DNA from 2 places in the Streptomyces sp. NPDC093984 genome. Region 2 is predicted to be linked to the other one. Evidence: riboswitches for the same ligand, from Rfam matches in the RefSeq annotation. Region 2 holds a riboswitch; the other holds the start of a gene.
What was found. A riboswitch is a leader RNA that binds a small molecule or an ion and turns the genes downstream of it on or off. The one in region 2 is predicted to bind glycine.

Region 1 (7,246 bases), on a different contig from region 2:
GCTTGGTGGACCAGGTGGTGGCCCCGCTGCGCCGCCACCGCAATCCACAGACCAGGGCGCATGCCGAGGCCCGTACGAAGGAGCTCGCGGGGCTCGCGGTGAAACTGCACGCGGCGCTGGTGCAGTCCGCGCTGGGCGTGCGGCTGCCCTGATCCGGGCGTTCGCCGTGGGCGGATCGGCCAGGCGTTCTGTGCCCGACTACCCAAACATCCCGAGCACGGCCTAGGGTTGCTGTGTGAACGAGCTCGATGTCGTAGGTGTCCGGGTCGAGATGCCCTCCAACCAGCCGATCGTGCTCCTGCGTGAAGTGGGAGGCGACCGCTACCTCCCCATCTGGATCGGCCCCGGGGAGGCGACGGCCATCGCGTTCGCCCAGCAGGGCATGGCCCCCGCGCGGCCTCTGACGCACGACCTGTTCAAGGACGTGCTGGAGGCCGTCGGGCAGGAGCTCACGGAAGTGCGCATCACGGATCTGCGTGAAGGCGTCTTCTACGCGGAGCTGGTCTTCGCCAGCGGTGTCGAGGTGAGTGCCCGCCCGTCCGACGCCATAGCGCTCGCGCTGCGCACCGGCACGCCGATCTACGGCAGTGACGGGGTGCTGGACGACGCGGGGATCGCCATCCCGGACGAGCAGGAGGACGAGGTCGAGAAGTTCCGCGAGTTCCTCGACCAGATCTCACCGGAGGACTTCGGGACCAGCAGCCAGTGACGGTCCCTCCGGGGGTTGGACCGACGGGCGACGCGGCGCCCGCGGTTTGCCCGTCGTGTCTGCGGCGCCTCTTGGCGGGGCACGGGCCCGAGCGCGCCGACCGCGGTGTGGGCTTGCGCACTGCGCTGAAGGGGATGGCCCAGGACACGAAGCCGTGTGTGCCGGGAGCCAGGACACGTCTGACCGTCGGGGGTGTGACAAAGAGGCAGGGCGGCCGTGGCCGCGGCCCTCGAGGGCCCGCCAGAGCATTCGGCTAGCCTTTCCCCGCGGAAGGGCACGGGAAACCACTCCTAGGGTGATTATCACTCGGCGTGCCGAGTGTGGCGATCGTTGACGCACCCGTGGTGACTGCCTACCGTCGAGGAGGCAGGTCAAGGACGGAGGTCGGCGTGAGAAGCAGCGGCGGCGGTACGGCTGGGGGTGCCCCTGGACGCAATCTGGGGGAGAGCGGTCCGTACCGGCTTCACGGCAACGCGGCCGGCTCCGCCCCGCAGCGGCCGAGGCCCGTGCCGGGCGGCGGAGGGGCGGCTTCCGAGGACATCGGCTATCGCGGCCCCACGGCGTGCGCCGCCGCGGGCATCACCTACCGCCAGTTGGACTACTGGGCCAGGACAGGCCTGGTCGAACCCAGCGTGCGCCCCGCCTACGGGTCGGGGACGCAGCGGTTGTACAGCTTCCGCGATGTCGTCGTCCTGAAGATCGTCAAGCGTTTCCTCGACACCGGAGTGTCCCTGCAGAACATCCGTAGCGCGGTCCAGCACCTCCGGGAGCGAGGCTTCCGCGACCTGGAGCGGATGACGCTGATGAGCGACGGCGCGACGGTCTACGAGTGCACGTCCCCGGACGAGGTCCACGCCCTGCTCCAGGGCGGGCAGGGCATCTTCGGCATCGCCGTGGGCGTCGTGTGGCGGGACGTGGAGAACGCGCTGTCTCAGTTGCACGGTGAACGTGTCGACACGGGCGAGACGATCGTGGGCCACAACCCGGCGGACGAGCTGGCGCGGCGGCGCAACCGGGCCGTCTGAGAGGCAGGTCGCGGCAGGGCCGCATTGTCAGTGGTGTAGGGCAGCATCGGAGATGTGAGAACCGCGCCGACCATCCTGCACCTCGACATGGATGCCTTCTACGCCTCGGTGGAGCAGGCAGCCAAGCCGAGCCTGCGCGGGAAGGCCGTGATCGTGGGCGGGCTGGGGCCGCGCGGAGTGGTGGCCACGGCGTCGTACGAGGCACGGGTCTTCGGGGTGCACTCGGCGATGCCCATGGCCCAGGCACGCCGGCTCGCGCCCAACGCCGCTTATCTGGTGCCGCGCTTCGGGATCTACCGCAGGATCAGCGAGCAGGTGATGTCCCTGCTGCGGGGCCTGTCGCCGCTGGTGGAGCCGTTGAGCCTGGACGAGGCGTTCGTGGATCTGGAGGCCGGGGGAGCAGCCTGGGACGAGGAGTCGGCGCGAGGGGTCGGCGTGAAGCTGCGCGCGGACATCCGGACCGTCACCGGGCTGACGGGGTCGGTGGGGCTCGCCGCCTCCAAGATGCTCGCCAAGATCGCCTCGGAACAGGCCAAGCCGGACGGCCTGGTAGTGATACGGCCGGGGACCGAGCGCGCGCTGCTCGGTCCGATGCCCGTGCGCACGCTGCCGGGGGTCGGCCCGGCGACCGGTGACCACCTGCGGCGGGCCGGGATCACCACGATCGACGAGATCGCCGAGGCGGGCGAGGACGAGCTCGTACGGCTGCTCGGCAAGGCACACGGGCAGGCGCTGTACGCGATGGCGCTGGCGCACGACGAGCGACCGGTGGTCGCCGAGCGGGAGGCCAAGTCGGTGTCCGTCGAGGACACGTACGACGTCGACATCCACGACCGGCTGCGGATCGGCCTGGAGGTGCAGCGGCTGGCGGACCGGTGTGTGCGCAGGCTACGGGACGCCGGGTTGTCGGGGCGCACCATCGTGCTGAAGGTGCGGAGGTACGACTTCTCCACCCTGACCCGGTCCGAGACCCTGAGGGGGCCCACGGACGATCCCGCGGTGGTGCGGGAGGCGGCGGCGCGGCTGCTGGAGCCCGTGGACACGACCGGCGGGGTACGGCTGCTGGGTGTGGGCGTCAGCGGACTCGCCGACTACACACAGGAGGACCTGTTCGCGCAGGCCCACCTGGCGGCGGCGGAGGCCACGACGGAGGAGAGACCGGAGGCGGAGGAGTCCCTGGCCGAAGAGCCGGCGGCGCCGCCCGAGCGGGTCTGGCTCGCGGGGCACGACGTCCGTCATGCCGAGTACGGGCCGGGATGGGTGCAGGGAAGCGGGCTGGGCAGGGTGACCGTACGGTTCGAGACACCGCAGTCGGAGCCGGGCCGGGTCCGCACGTTCAGCGTCGACGACCCTCAGCTGGAGCCGGCGGACCCGCTGCCCCTGGTGCCCGACGCCCCCGAGATCGCGGAGCGCCCGGCCCCCACGGGCACAGGCGCCTGACACCGGTGGGCAGGCACGGAAGTCTGCCGCCGACCCGTCACGTCTCGTCCGACCCCGCCAAACGGCCGAAGTCACGGTCCGGCGGCGGCGGTGCCGAGACGTCCAGGCCGTAGTGGTGGTAGAGCTGCAGCTCCTGTTCGGGGGACAGGTGGCGGCCGACGCCGAAGTCGGGGGCCTCCTTGATCAGGGCGCGTTCGAAGGGAACGTACAGCGCACCCTCGACGAGCTCGCTGGGCTCCAGGGGGACGAACGCGTCCCTGCCGAACAGGCCGGTCCGTATGGCCGCCCACTCCGGCGCACCCGTCGCGTCGTCGAGGTACACCTCGTCGATGGTGCCGATCTTGTGGCCATTGCGGTCGAACGCCTTGCGGCCGATCAGATTCCGCGGATCGATGTCGGTCTGCACGGTCCCTCCAACTGGTCGCAACCCATCCGTAAGCACTACGAAAGAGCACATTCGGGAAGGCGGCCACTTGAAGATTCCCACGCAGGCTGCCGACTCGTCCTCGCTGGTAGGCTGGCAAGCGGCCGTTGACCCCGTGCGGGAGAGTCCTCCGGAGCGATCCGGGGGCGCCGAAGGAGCAAATCCTCCCCGGAATCTCTCAGGCCCAGGTACCGCACGGACGAGGTCACTCTGGAAAGCAGGGCGGGTGTCGACGGCTTCCGCTCTCACCGACGGTGAAAGCCGGCGAGCCTTCGGGCGGACCGGTGAAGCTCTCAGGTCGAGATGACAGAGGGGGAGGCCGTCGGGGTACCCGTGCCGTGGTGCCCCTCGAAGGTCGCGTCAGACCAGGAGGCCTCCGCAATGACCGCCCAGCGCATTCCGCTCTCCGAGCTCGAACAGGGCACCCCGTTCGAGCACCGCCACATCGGGCCCGACCAGGAGGCGCGGGCCAAGATGCTCGCGCAGGCCGGCTACGGCTCGCTCGACGAGCTGACCGCCGCCGCGGTGCCCGATGTGATCAAGAACGCCGACGCCCTGGACCTGCCGGGCGCGCGCACCGAGGCCGAGGTGCTGGCCGAGCTGCGCTCCCTCGCCGATCGCAACCAGGTCCTGGACTCCATGATCGGTCTCGGCTACTACGGAACCTTCACGCCCCCGGTGATCCTGCGGAACGTGATGGAGAACCCCGCCTGGTACACCGCGTACACGCCCTACCAGCCGGAGATCTCCCAGGGCCGGCTGGAGGCCCTGCTCAACTTCCAGACCATGGTCGCCGACCTCACCGGCCTGCCGACCTCCGGCGCCTCCCTGCTCGACGAGGGCACCGCCGCCGCCGAGGCCATGGCGCTGTCCCGGCGCATGGGCAAGAACAAGAAGGGCCTGTTCCTGATCGACGCGGACGCGCTGCCGCAGACCATCGCCGTGATCCAGACCCGCGCCGAGCCCACCGGTGTCGAGGTCGTCGTCGCCGACCTCAGCGCCGGCATCCCGGCCGAGCTCGCCGAGCGGGAGATCAACGGCGTACTGATCCAGTATCCGGGCGCCTCCGGTGCCGTACGCGACATCAAGCCCCTCATCGACCAGGCCCACCAGCTGGGCGCCCTCGTCACCGTCGCCGCCGACCTGCTCGCGCTGACCCTGCTGAAGTCCCCCGGCGAGCTCGGCGCCGACATCGCCGTCGGGACCACCCAGCGCTTCGGCGTCCCGATGGGCTTCGGCGGCCCGCACGCCGGCTACATGGCGGTGCACGAGAAGTTCGCCCGCAGCCTGCCCGGCCGGCTCGTGGGAGTCTCCGTGGACGCCGACGGCCACAGGGCGTACCGGCTCGCCCTGCAGACGCGCGAGCAGCACATCCGCCGCGAGAAGGCGACCAGCAACATCTGCACCGCCCAGGTGCTGCTCGCCGTGATGGCCGGGATGTACGCCGTCTACCACGGGCCCGAGGGCCTGCGGAACATCGCCCGGCGCACCCACCGGTACACCGCGGTCCTCGCCGCGGGCCTGAAGGCCGGCGGGGTGGAGGTCGTCCACGGCACCTACTTCGACACCGTCACCGCCCGGGTCCCGGGGCGGGCCGCCGACGTCGTCGCCGCCGCCCGCGAGAACGGCGTCAACCTGCGCCTCGTCGACGCCGACCATGTCTCGGCCGCCTGCGACGAGACCACCGGCCGGGCCCAGCTGCGCGCGGTGTGGACCGCGTTCGGCGTCGGGGGCGACATCGACGCGCTGGACGCCACCATCGAGGACGCGCTCCCGCAGACCCTGCTGCGCAGTGACGACTACCTCGCCCACCCGGTGTTCCACCAGCACCGCTCCGAGACCGCGATGTTGCGTTACCTGCGCAGGCTGGCCGACCGCGACTACGCGCTCGACCGCGGCATGATCCCGCTGGGCTCCTGCACCATGAAGCTCAACGCGACCACCGAGATGGAGCCGGTCACCTGGCCCGAGTTCGGTCAGCTGCACCCGTTCGCGCCCGCCGAGCAGGCCCAGGGCTACCTCACGCTCATCCACGAGCTGGAGGAACGTCTCGCCGAGGTCACCGGCTACGACAAGGTCTCCCTCCAGCCCAACGCCGGCTCCCAGGGCGAGCTGGCGGGTCTGCTGGCCGTGCGCGGCTACCACCGCGCCAACGGCGACGACCAGCGCACCGTCTGCCTCATCCCGTCCTCCGCGCACGGCACCAACGCCGCCAGCGCCGTCATGGCCGGGATGAAGGTCGTCGTGGTGAAGACCGCCGAGGACGGCGAGATCGACGTCGAGGACCTGCGGGCCAAGATCGAGCAGTACCGCGACGAGCTGTCGGTGCTGATGATCACGTACCCGTCCACGCACGGCGTGTTCGAGGAGCACGTCGCCGACATCTGCGCGGCGGTGCACGAGGCGGGCGGTCAGGTCTACGTCGACGGCGCCAACCTCAACGCGCTGGTCGGCCTCGCCAAGCCGGGCCACTTCGGCGGCGACGTCTCGCACCTGAACCTGCACAAGACGTTCTGCATCCCGCACGGCGGCGGTGGTCCGGGCGTCGGCCCGGTGGCGGTCCGCGAGCACCTGGCGCCGTATCTGCCGAACCACCCGCTGCAGCCCGAGGCCGGTCCGCAGACGGGCGTGGGCCCGATCTCGGCCGCCCCCTGGGGCTCCGCGGGCATCCTGCCGATCTCCTGGGCGTACGTCAGGCTCATGGGCGGCGAGGGCCTCAAGCGCGCCACGCAGGTGGCCGTGCTGTCCGCGAACTACATCGCCAAGCGCCTCGAGCCGCACTACCCGGTCCTCTACACCGGCCCCGGCGGCCTGGTCGCGCACGAGTGCATCATCGATCTGCGGCCGCTGACCAAGGCGACCGGCGTGAGCGTGGACGACGTCGCCAAGCGGCTCATCGACTACGGCTTCCACGCGCCGACGATGTCGTTCCCGGTGGCCGGCACGCTGATGATCGAGCCCACCGAGTCGGAGGACCTGGCGGAGCTGGACCGGTTCTGCGACGCGATGATCGCCATCCGGGCGGAGATCGAGAAGGTCGGCTCGGGCGAGTGGCCCGCGGAGGACAACCCGCTGAGCAACGCCCCGCACACGGCGGCGGCGCTGGGCGGTGAGTGGAAGCACGCCTACACGCGTGAGGAGGCCGTCTTCCCGGCCGGGGTATCGGCCGCGGACAAATACTGGCCGCCTGTGCGCCGCATCGACCAGGCCTTCGGCGACCGGAACCTGGTCTGCTCCTGCCCGCCGCTGGACGCCTACGACGAGTGATCACCCTCGGACATGCGTCGGGGCCGGTGCGGAGCGTGTGTCTCCGGCCGGCCCCTCGTGTGTCAGGGCAGCGGATGCCCTGGTGCGCGCTCAGGCGGCTGTCATCACCTGGTCGGTGCCCAGCGGGCGGTGCGGGGCGATGATCTGGCCGTCCGGCAGAAGCTCACCGGTGTCCTCGAACAGGAGCACGCCGTTGCACAGCAGGCTCCATCCCTGCTCCGGGTGGTGCGCCACGAGACGGGCGGACTCCCGGTCGGCGGATTCGGCGGTCGGGCACGGTGGCTGGTGCTGGCACATGGTGGTGGGGATCTTTCGCTCTGTCGGTATGTGTGAGATGGCTGTCGTGTCTGTCCTGCGGCTCGCGGTGTCGCTCATCGCCGC
Region 2 (7,246 bases):
GGTACTCAGGGTGCGACGCGGTCACATACAGCCAGTACCGCCGGATGAAACCGCCCCCTCACACAAGGGTCAGCCTTGTGCTCTTCGAACGAGGGCGCTTGCAACCCGGCCCGGCAGCCCTGAAGCAGCTGATCGGCGGGCGTGGAACCACAACGCGAAAGATCCCCACCCGGGGAGCCGTCGGCGACGCAACGGTGATCACCCTGCACTGAGACCCGGCCGGGCGACCGACCACTGCCGCGCAGACGCTCGTGTGCTCCGTCATGACCGAGGGCCGGTCCCGGCAGCCATGACGGGCCATGTCGAGGGCTGTTCCCGCAGGCCTGTTCCTTCAGGCCCGGTGCTTCAGCACTCGATGATGTTGACGGCCAGCCCGCCCCGCGCCGTCTCCTTGTACTTGACGCTCATGTCCGCGCCGGTCTCCTTCATGGTCTTGATGACCTTGTCGAGGGAGACCTTGTGCGAGCCGTCGCCGCGCATCGCCATCCGGGCCGCCGTGACCGCCTTCACCGCGGCCATGCCGTTGCGTTCGATGCACGGGATCTGGACCAGACCGCCGACCGGGTCGCAGGTCAGGCCGAGGTTGTGCTCCATGCCGATCTCGGCCGCGTTCTCCACCTGCTCGGGGGTGCCGCCCAGCACCTCCGCCAGCGCGCCCGCCGCCATGGAGCAGGCCGAGCCGACCTCGCCCTGGCAGCCGACCTCCGCGCCGGAGATCGACGCGTTCTCCTTGAAGAGCATGCCGATCGCTCCCGCCGCCAGCAGGAAGCGCACGACCCCGTCCTCGTCCGCGCCGGGCACGAAGTTGATGTAGTAGTGCAGGACCGCCGGGATGATGCCCGCGGCACCGTTCGTGGGGGCGGTCACGACCCGGCCGCCGGCCGCGTTCTCCTCGTTCACCGCCATCGCGTAGAGCGTGATCCACTCCATCGCGCGGGCCGTCGCGTCGCCCTCGGCGCGCAGCTGGCGCGCGGTGACGGCTGCCCGGCGGCGCACCTTCAGGCCGCCGGGCAGGATGCCCTCCCGGGACATGCCCCGCGCCACGCACGCCTGCATGACCCGCCAGATGTCCAGCAGCCCGGAGCGGATCTCCTCCTCAGACCGCCACGCCCGCTCGTTCTCCAGCATCAGCGAGGAGATCGACAGGCCCGTCTCCTTCGTCAGCCGCAGCAGCTCGTCGCCCGTGCGGAAGGGGTACTTCAGGACCGTGTCGTCCAGCTTGATGCGGTCGGCGCCCACCGCGTCCTCGTCCACGACGAAGCCGCCGCCGACCGAGTAGTACGTCTTGGAGAGCAGCTCCTTGCCCTCGGCGTCGTACGCCCAGATCGTCATGCCGTTGGCGTGGTACGGCAGCGCCTTGCGGCGGTGCAGGATCAGATCGTCGTCGAAGGAGAACGGGATCTCGTGCTCGCCGAGTAGCTTCAGACGGCCCTTCGCCTTGATCGCCTCCACCCGCTCGTCGGCCGTCTCGACGTCCACCGTGCGCGGGGAGGCGCCCTCCAGGCCGAGCAGGACCGCCTTCGGGGTGCCGTGACCGTGGCCGGTCGCACCGAGGGAGCCGTACAGCTCGCAGCGCAGGGACGCCACCGACGCCAGCAGTTCCTCGTTGCCCAGCCGGAGGGCGAACATGCGGGCCGCGCGCATCGGGCCGACCGTGTGGGAGCTGGACGGGCCGATGCCGATCGAGAACAGGTCGAAGACCGAGACGGCCACGGGTGACTCCTCGCTACGGGGGTGGTGCAAAAGGGGGTGCTACAGGGGTGCGGGCACCGCGCACGCCGGTACTCCCAGTGTGCGCGGTGCCCCGCAAAAGGTGACTTACTTGTTCAGACCCGGGTACAGAGGGTGCTTCTCGGCCAGGGCCTTGACCCGGGCCTTGAGCCCCTCCGCGTCGTAGGACGGCTTCAGCGTCTCGGCGATGACGTCCGCGACCTCCGCGAAGTCCTCGGCGGTGAAGCCTCGGGTCGCCAGGGCCGGCGTGCCGATGCGCAGGCCGGAGGTGACCATCGGCGGGCGCGGGTCGTTCGGGACCGCGTTGCGGTTGACCGTGATGCCGACCTCGTGCAGGCGGTCCTCGGCCTGCTGCCCGTCCAGCTCCGAGTCGCGCAGGTCGACCAGGATCAGGTGCACGTCCGTGCCGCCGGTCAGGACGTTCACTCCGGCCTCGCGCGCGTCGGCGGCCGTCAGCCGCTCGGCGAGGATCTGCGCACCCTCGACGGTACGGCGCTGGCGCTCGCGGAACTCCTCCGACGCGGCGACCTTGAAGGACACCGCCTTGGCCGCGATCACGTGCTCCAGCGGGCCGCCCTGGAAGCCGGGGAAGACGGACGAGTTCAGCTTCTTCGCGAAGTCCTTCTTCGCGAGGATGATGCCGCCGCGGGGGCCGCCCAGCGTCTTGTGGGTGGTGGAGGTGACGACGTCGGCGTACTCCACCGGGTTCGGGTGCAGGCCCGCCGCGACGAGACCGGCGAAGTGCGCCATGTCCACCCACAGGTAGGCATCGACCTCGTCCGCGATCCGGCGGAACTCGGCGAAGTCCAGCTGCCGCGGGTACGCCGACCAGCCCGCGATGATCACCTTCGGGCGGTGCTCCTTGGCGAGCCGCTCGACCTCGGCCATGTCGACCAGGCCGGTCTCGTCCACGTGGTAGGCGACCACGTCGAACTGCTTGCCCGAGAAGTTCAGCCGCATCCCGTGGGTCAGGTGGCCGCCGTGCGCCAGGTCCAGGCCGAGGATGGTGTCGCCGGGCTGGGCCAGCGCGAACAGGGCGGCCTGGTTGGCGGAGGCGCCGGAGTGGGGCTGCACATTGGCGTACTCCGCGCCGAACAGCTCCTTGAGCCGGTCGATGGCGATCTGCTCCGTGACGTCGACGTGCTCGCAGCCGCCGTAGTAGCGGCGGCCGGGGTAGCCCTCGGCGTACTTGTTGGTGAGGACCGAGCCCTGCGCCTCCATGACCGCCAGCGGGGCGAAGTTCTCGGAGGCGATCATCTCGAGGGTGGACTGCTGGCGGTGCAGCTCGGCGTCGACCGCTGCGGCGACCTCCGGGTCGAGCTCGTGCAGGGACGTGTTCAGGAGGGTCATCTGCGGGTGCGCTCCTCAGCCGGCGATGTGGGCGTCGTACTCGTCGGCGGACAGCAGGTCGGCCGGCTCCTCGGACACGCGCACCTTGAACAGCCAGCCACCCTCGAACGGCTCGGAGTTCACCAGCGACGGGTCGTTGACCACGTCCTCGTTGACCTCCGTGATCTCGCCGGTGACCGGGGAGTACAGGTCGCTGACCGACTTGGTCGACTCCAGCTCGCCGCAGGTCTCGCCCGCGGTCACCGTGTCACCGACCTCCGGGAGCTGGACGAAGACGACATCGCCGAGCGCGTTCGCCGCGTGCTCCGTGATGCCGACCGTCGCGACGCCGTCCTCGGCGTCCGACAGCCACTCGTGCTCCTTGCTGTAGCGCAGCTGCTGGGGGTTGCTCATGGCCTGAATTCTCCTGTACGCGGGGGAGTGGTGGTGAAGGGAGTACTGCTGGAGACGTGCGTGAGCCCGGCGGAGGTGCGCGGGATCACGTCACCTGTCCGCCGAGTGCCTACTTCTGGCGCTTGTAGAACGGCAGCGCCACGACCTCGTGCGGCTCGTGGCTGCCCCGGATGTCCACACCGACCCCGGGCGTGCCCGGCGCGGAGTGCGCGGCGTCGACGTACGCCATCGCGATCGGCCTGCCCAGCGTGGGGGAGGGCGCACCGGAGGTGACCTCGCCGATCACCTCGCCGCCCGCGACGACCGGGTACCCGGCCCGCGGCACGCGGCGGCCCTCGGCGACCAGGCCGACGAGGACGCGCGGCGGGTTCTCCTGAGCACGGGCCGCGGCCTCCTTCAGCGCGGCCCGCCCCACGAAGTCGCCCTCCTTCTCGAACTTCACCACCCGGCCGAGCCCGGCGTCGAACGGCGTCAGCGAGGTGCTCAGCTCGTGCCCGTACAGCGGCATGCCCGCCTCCAGGCGCAGCGTGTCCCGGCAGGAGAGCCCGCAGGGGGCCAGACCGGCGGGCGCGCCCGCCTCGGTCAGCGCCTGCCACAGCTTCTCGGCGTGCTCGGGCGCGACGAACAGCTCGAAGCCGTCCTCGCCGGTGTAGCCGGTGCGGGCGATGAGGGCGGGGACGCCCGCGACCGTGCCGGGCAGGCCGGCGTAGTACTTCAGGCCGTCGAGGTCGGCGTCGGTGAGGGACTTCAGGATGCCGGGGGACTCGGGGCCCTGGACGGCGATCAGCGCATACGCGTCCCGGTCGTCGCGCACCGCGGCGGCGAAGCCCGCGGCACGCTCGGTCAGCGCGTCGAGGACCACCTGGGCGTTGGAGGCGTTGGCGACGACCATGTACTCGGCCTCGGCCAGCCGGTAGACGATCAGGTCGTCCAGGATGCCGCCGTCCTCCTGGCAGATCATGGTGTAGCGGGCGCGGCCCACGCGGACGGAGGCGATGTCGCCGACCAGCGCGTGGTTGAGGAACCGGTCCGCCTCGGGCCCGGTCACCGTGATCTCGCCCATGTGCGAGAGGTCGAACAGCCCCGCCTTGGTACGGACGGCGACGTGCTCGTCGCGCTCGGAGCCGTACCTGAGGGGCATGTCCCAGCCGGCGAAGTCGGTCATCGTCGCGCCGAGCGAACGATGCAGGGCATCGAGCGAGGTGCGGCGCAGGGGGCTACTGCTCATCGGTTGTGCTCCCAGGGCGTGGGTCCCCCCGCGCGAGCGCATTCGAGCGTGGGGGAGGGCGAGGTCGGTCCTCCCCATCTGTCATCGGAACCTGAGAGGTTCGCCATGAACGCCCGCACAGCGGGTCGTCACGGCTTGCACCTTGGGTGGAGCCACCGAGAAGCGGCCCGCTTTCCAGATGTGCCTCGCCCGCGCGGTATCGGGGCCTGAGAGATTCAAGGGAGGGACTTGCTCCTTCGGCGCCCGGGCCCACGTACGTACCCCGTACGTCCCCGGAACTCTCCCGCGCGGATTCAAGCGGCCGGTATGCAGTTGGCGCGCACATCATTGCACGCCTCGCCCGATCGTGGGCAGGCCGCGTGGGCAACCGGCCCGGGGCCGCCTCCGTGACCGGCTTCCGGACGCATCTGTGACCGGCTTGTGGCAGTACGCGAACGCCATCGGGAGAAACCGTCCATTACCTTCTCTTTACACTCGGCGGGGATGGGACTTCCTGACCGCAAGGGAGGACGATCACGGTGGACAGGACGACGGCGTACGCCATCACCACGGGCATCGCGGTACCCCGGCAGCCCGGAGCCCCGGCCCGGGAGGCCGGCGCGCCGGTGCCGGCGCCGGTGGTCCGCGACCTGCGCGACCGAGGGGGCCACAGCCCGTACGGGCTCACCTTCGGCGCCCGCGACGTCGTCGCGGTCACCGGCCTGCCCGGCAGCGGCAAGTCCACGCTCATGCGGCGCACGGTGCGCGGCGCCCGCGTCGACTCCCAGGACACCCGCGACCGCTGGGACGCGCGCCTGGCCCGCTTCCTGCCGTACGGGGCCTACCGCCCGTTGGTCCGCCTCGCGCACTACGCGGGCCTGCGCCGGGCCCTGCGAGCCGGCAGCGGAGTCGTCGTGCACGACTGCGGCACCCAGACCTGGGTGCGCACCTGGCTGGCCCGCGAGGCCCGGCGCCGCGGCGGCACGCTGCATCTGCTCCTGCTCGACGTCACCCCCGACACGGCCCTGGACGGCCAGCGCGAGCGGGGCCGAGGCGTCTCCCGGTACGCCTTCCTGCGCCACCGCCGCGCCACCCGTCAGCTGCTGAGCGCCGTCGAGCGGGGCCGCCTCCCGGAGGGCTGCGGCTCGGCGGTCCTGCTCGACCGGGACGCGGCGGACGTGCTGCGCCGGATCGACTTCGCGGACCGGGCGGAATCAGCGGAATGAATCGCGGTGCCCGCGCACCCGTTAGCCTTTTCGCCACACCAGTGGTACTCGGCAGGCGGTAGGCAGATGGACATCCCGGCGGACCTTCCCGCGGACTTCCCGGCACAGGCGCACCCCCATCCGCACGGCGGATGGCCGGGCAACGAGCTGGAGGAGGTGCTCTCCGCCTCGCTCGGCATCCCCTCGGCGGGCGGCCGGATCGTCGAGGTGCTCGGCCGCAGCTTCCTGTGGGTGCCGCTGCCGAACGGCGGCGGCCCGCACAGCGGCCCCCTCGACCTGCCCACGCTGGAGATCGAGGGCCAGGCGTACGTCCCGGTGTTCAGCTCGGAGGAGCAGTTCCGCCACGCCGCCGGCGGCCACATGCCGTACACCATCGCGCCCGCCGCCGAGTTCGCCCGCGGGCTGCCCCCGCAGGTCGGCATCGCGGTCAACCCGGACGGCGTGGTCGGCATACCCCTGCCTCCGGAGGCGGTGGCCGAGCTGTGCCGCGTCGGACGCACCCCGCTGGACGGCCCCACGACCGGTGGCCGCGTCCGCCTCTTCGAACCGGACTGGCAGGACGACCCGGTGGACTTCCTCGCCGCCGCGTCCGCCGAGTTCACGGCGACCGGCGTGGTCCTCACGGCACGCCGCTGCCTCGCCGCCATCGAGACGGCGGACCCGGTGCTGTTCGTCGGCGTGGAGCTCTCCCAGTGGGAGGGCGACCTCCGCACCCTCCCCATGGACGCCCTGGGCCGCGCCCTGGCCAAGGTGGCGGTCAAGTGGCCGGTCAACCTGGTCCTCCTGGACGTGGCCCAGGACCCGGTGGCCGACTGGATGAGAGAGAAGGTCCGGCCGTTCTACCAGCAGGGGTACTGAGCATGGTGCCCCGTCAGGGGCGCCCCCTCAGGGGCGCGGGGAACTGCGCGCCCAGCCACGAACGACCCGCACCCGCCGGCCGGCAGCAGACCCCGAGCTCTTGGGCACCCGCGGCCGGCGGCAGCCACCGCGCACCGGCTGTCAGCGGACCCACCTAACCTGGTTTCATATGCGGAGCACATCGTCGGCGAAGGGGCGGTAAAGGGTGAGCGGGGTGAGCGCGAGCGGCACCACGGCCGGCCAGGTCGAACACATGCTGCGCCAGGTGACGCCCGGGCGTTACGACGCCTACGAGGCGCTCCTGCGCGCGCTCGCGACGCCGTCCGCCGGCAGGGTCTGGATGCTGCTCTGGCACGGCCAGGCCGGCTCGCCCGACGCCCAGTACGCGACCATGGAAGTGGACGGCCACGGCTACGCGCCCTGCGTCACCTCCGCGCAGGAGCTCTCGGCCAGCGGCTGGACCCGCTCCTACGAGGTGATC

Region 1: linked by a shared signal. The riboswitch ahead of gcvP (aminomethyl-transferring glycine dehydrogenase) and the one ahead of gcvT (glycine cleavage system aminomethyltransferase GcvT) in region 2 are both predicted to bind glycine.

The regions. Positions count from the first base shown of each region.
Region 1 covers NZ_JBIWIM010000005.1:517,097-524,342, reverse strand. The annotation lists gene ACIRC0_RS21950 (MerR family transcriptional regulator) at 1-152, shown strand, start outside; gene ACIRC0_RS21945 (bifunctional nuclease family protein) at 236-709, shown strand; gene ACIRC0_RS21940 (MerR family transcriptional regulator) at 1,099-1,734, shown strand; gene ACIRC0_RS21935 (DNA polymerase IV) at 1,789-3,174, shown strand; gene ACIRC0_RS21930 (PRC-barrel domain-containing protein) at 3,212-3,580, opposite strand; glycine riboswitch at 3,707-3,802, shown strand; gene gcvP (aminomethyl-transferring glycine dehydrogenase) at 3,980-6,865, shown strand; gene ACIRC0_RS21920 (DUF5999 family protein) at 6,956-7,162, opposite strand.
Region 2 covers NZ_JBIWIM010000010.1:224,045-231,290, reverse strand. The annotation lists gene ACIRC0_RS30455 (glycosyltransferase family 39 protein) at 1-212, shown strand, start outside; gene ACIRC0_RS30450 (L-serine ammonia-lyase) at 346-1,713, opposite strand; gene glyA (serine hydroxymethyltransferase) at 1,819-3,081, opposite strand; gene gcvH (glycine cleavage system protein GcvH) at 3,097-3,474, opposite strand; gene gcvT (glycine cleavage system aminomethyltransferase GcvT) at 3,584-4,702, opposite strand; glycine riboswitch at 4,887-4,998, opposite strand; gene ACIRC0_RS30430 (AAA family ATPase) at 5,215-5,907, shown strand; gene ACIRC0_RS30425 (enhanced serine sensitivity protein SseB) at 5,974-6,765, shown strand; gene ACIRC0_RS30420 (enhanced serine sensitivity protein SseB C-terminal domain-containing protein) at 6,980-7,246, shown strand, end outside.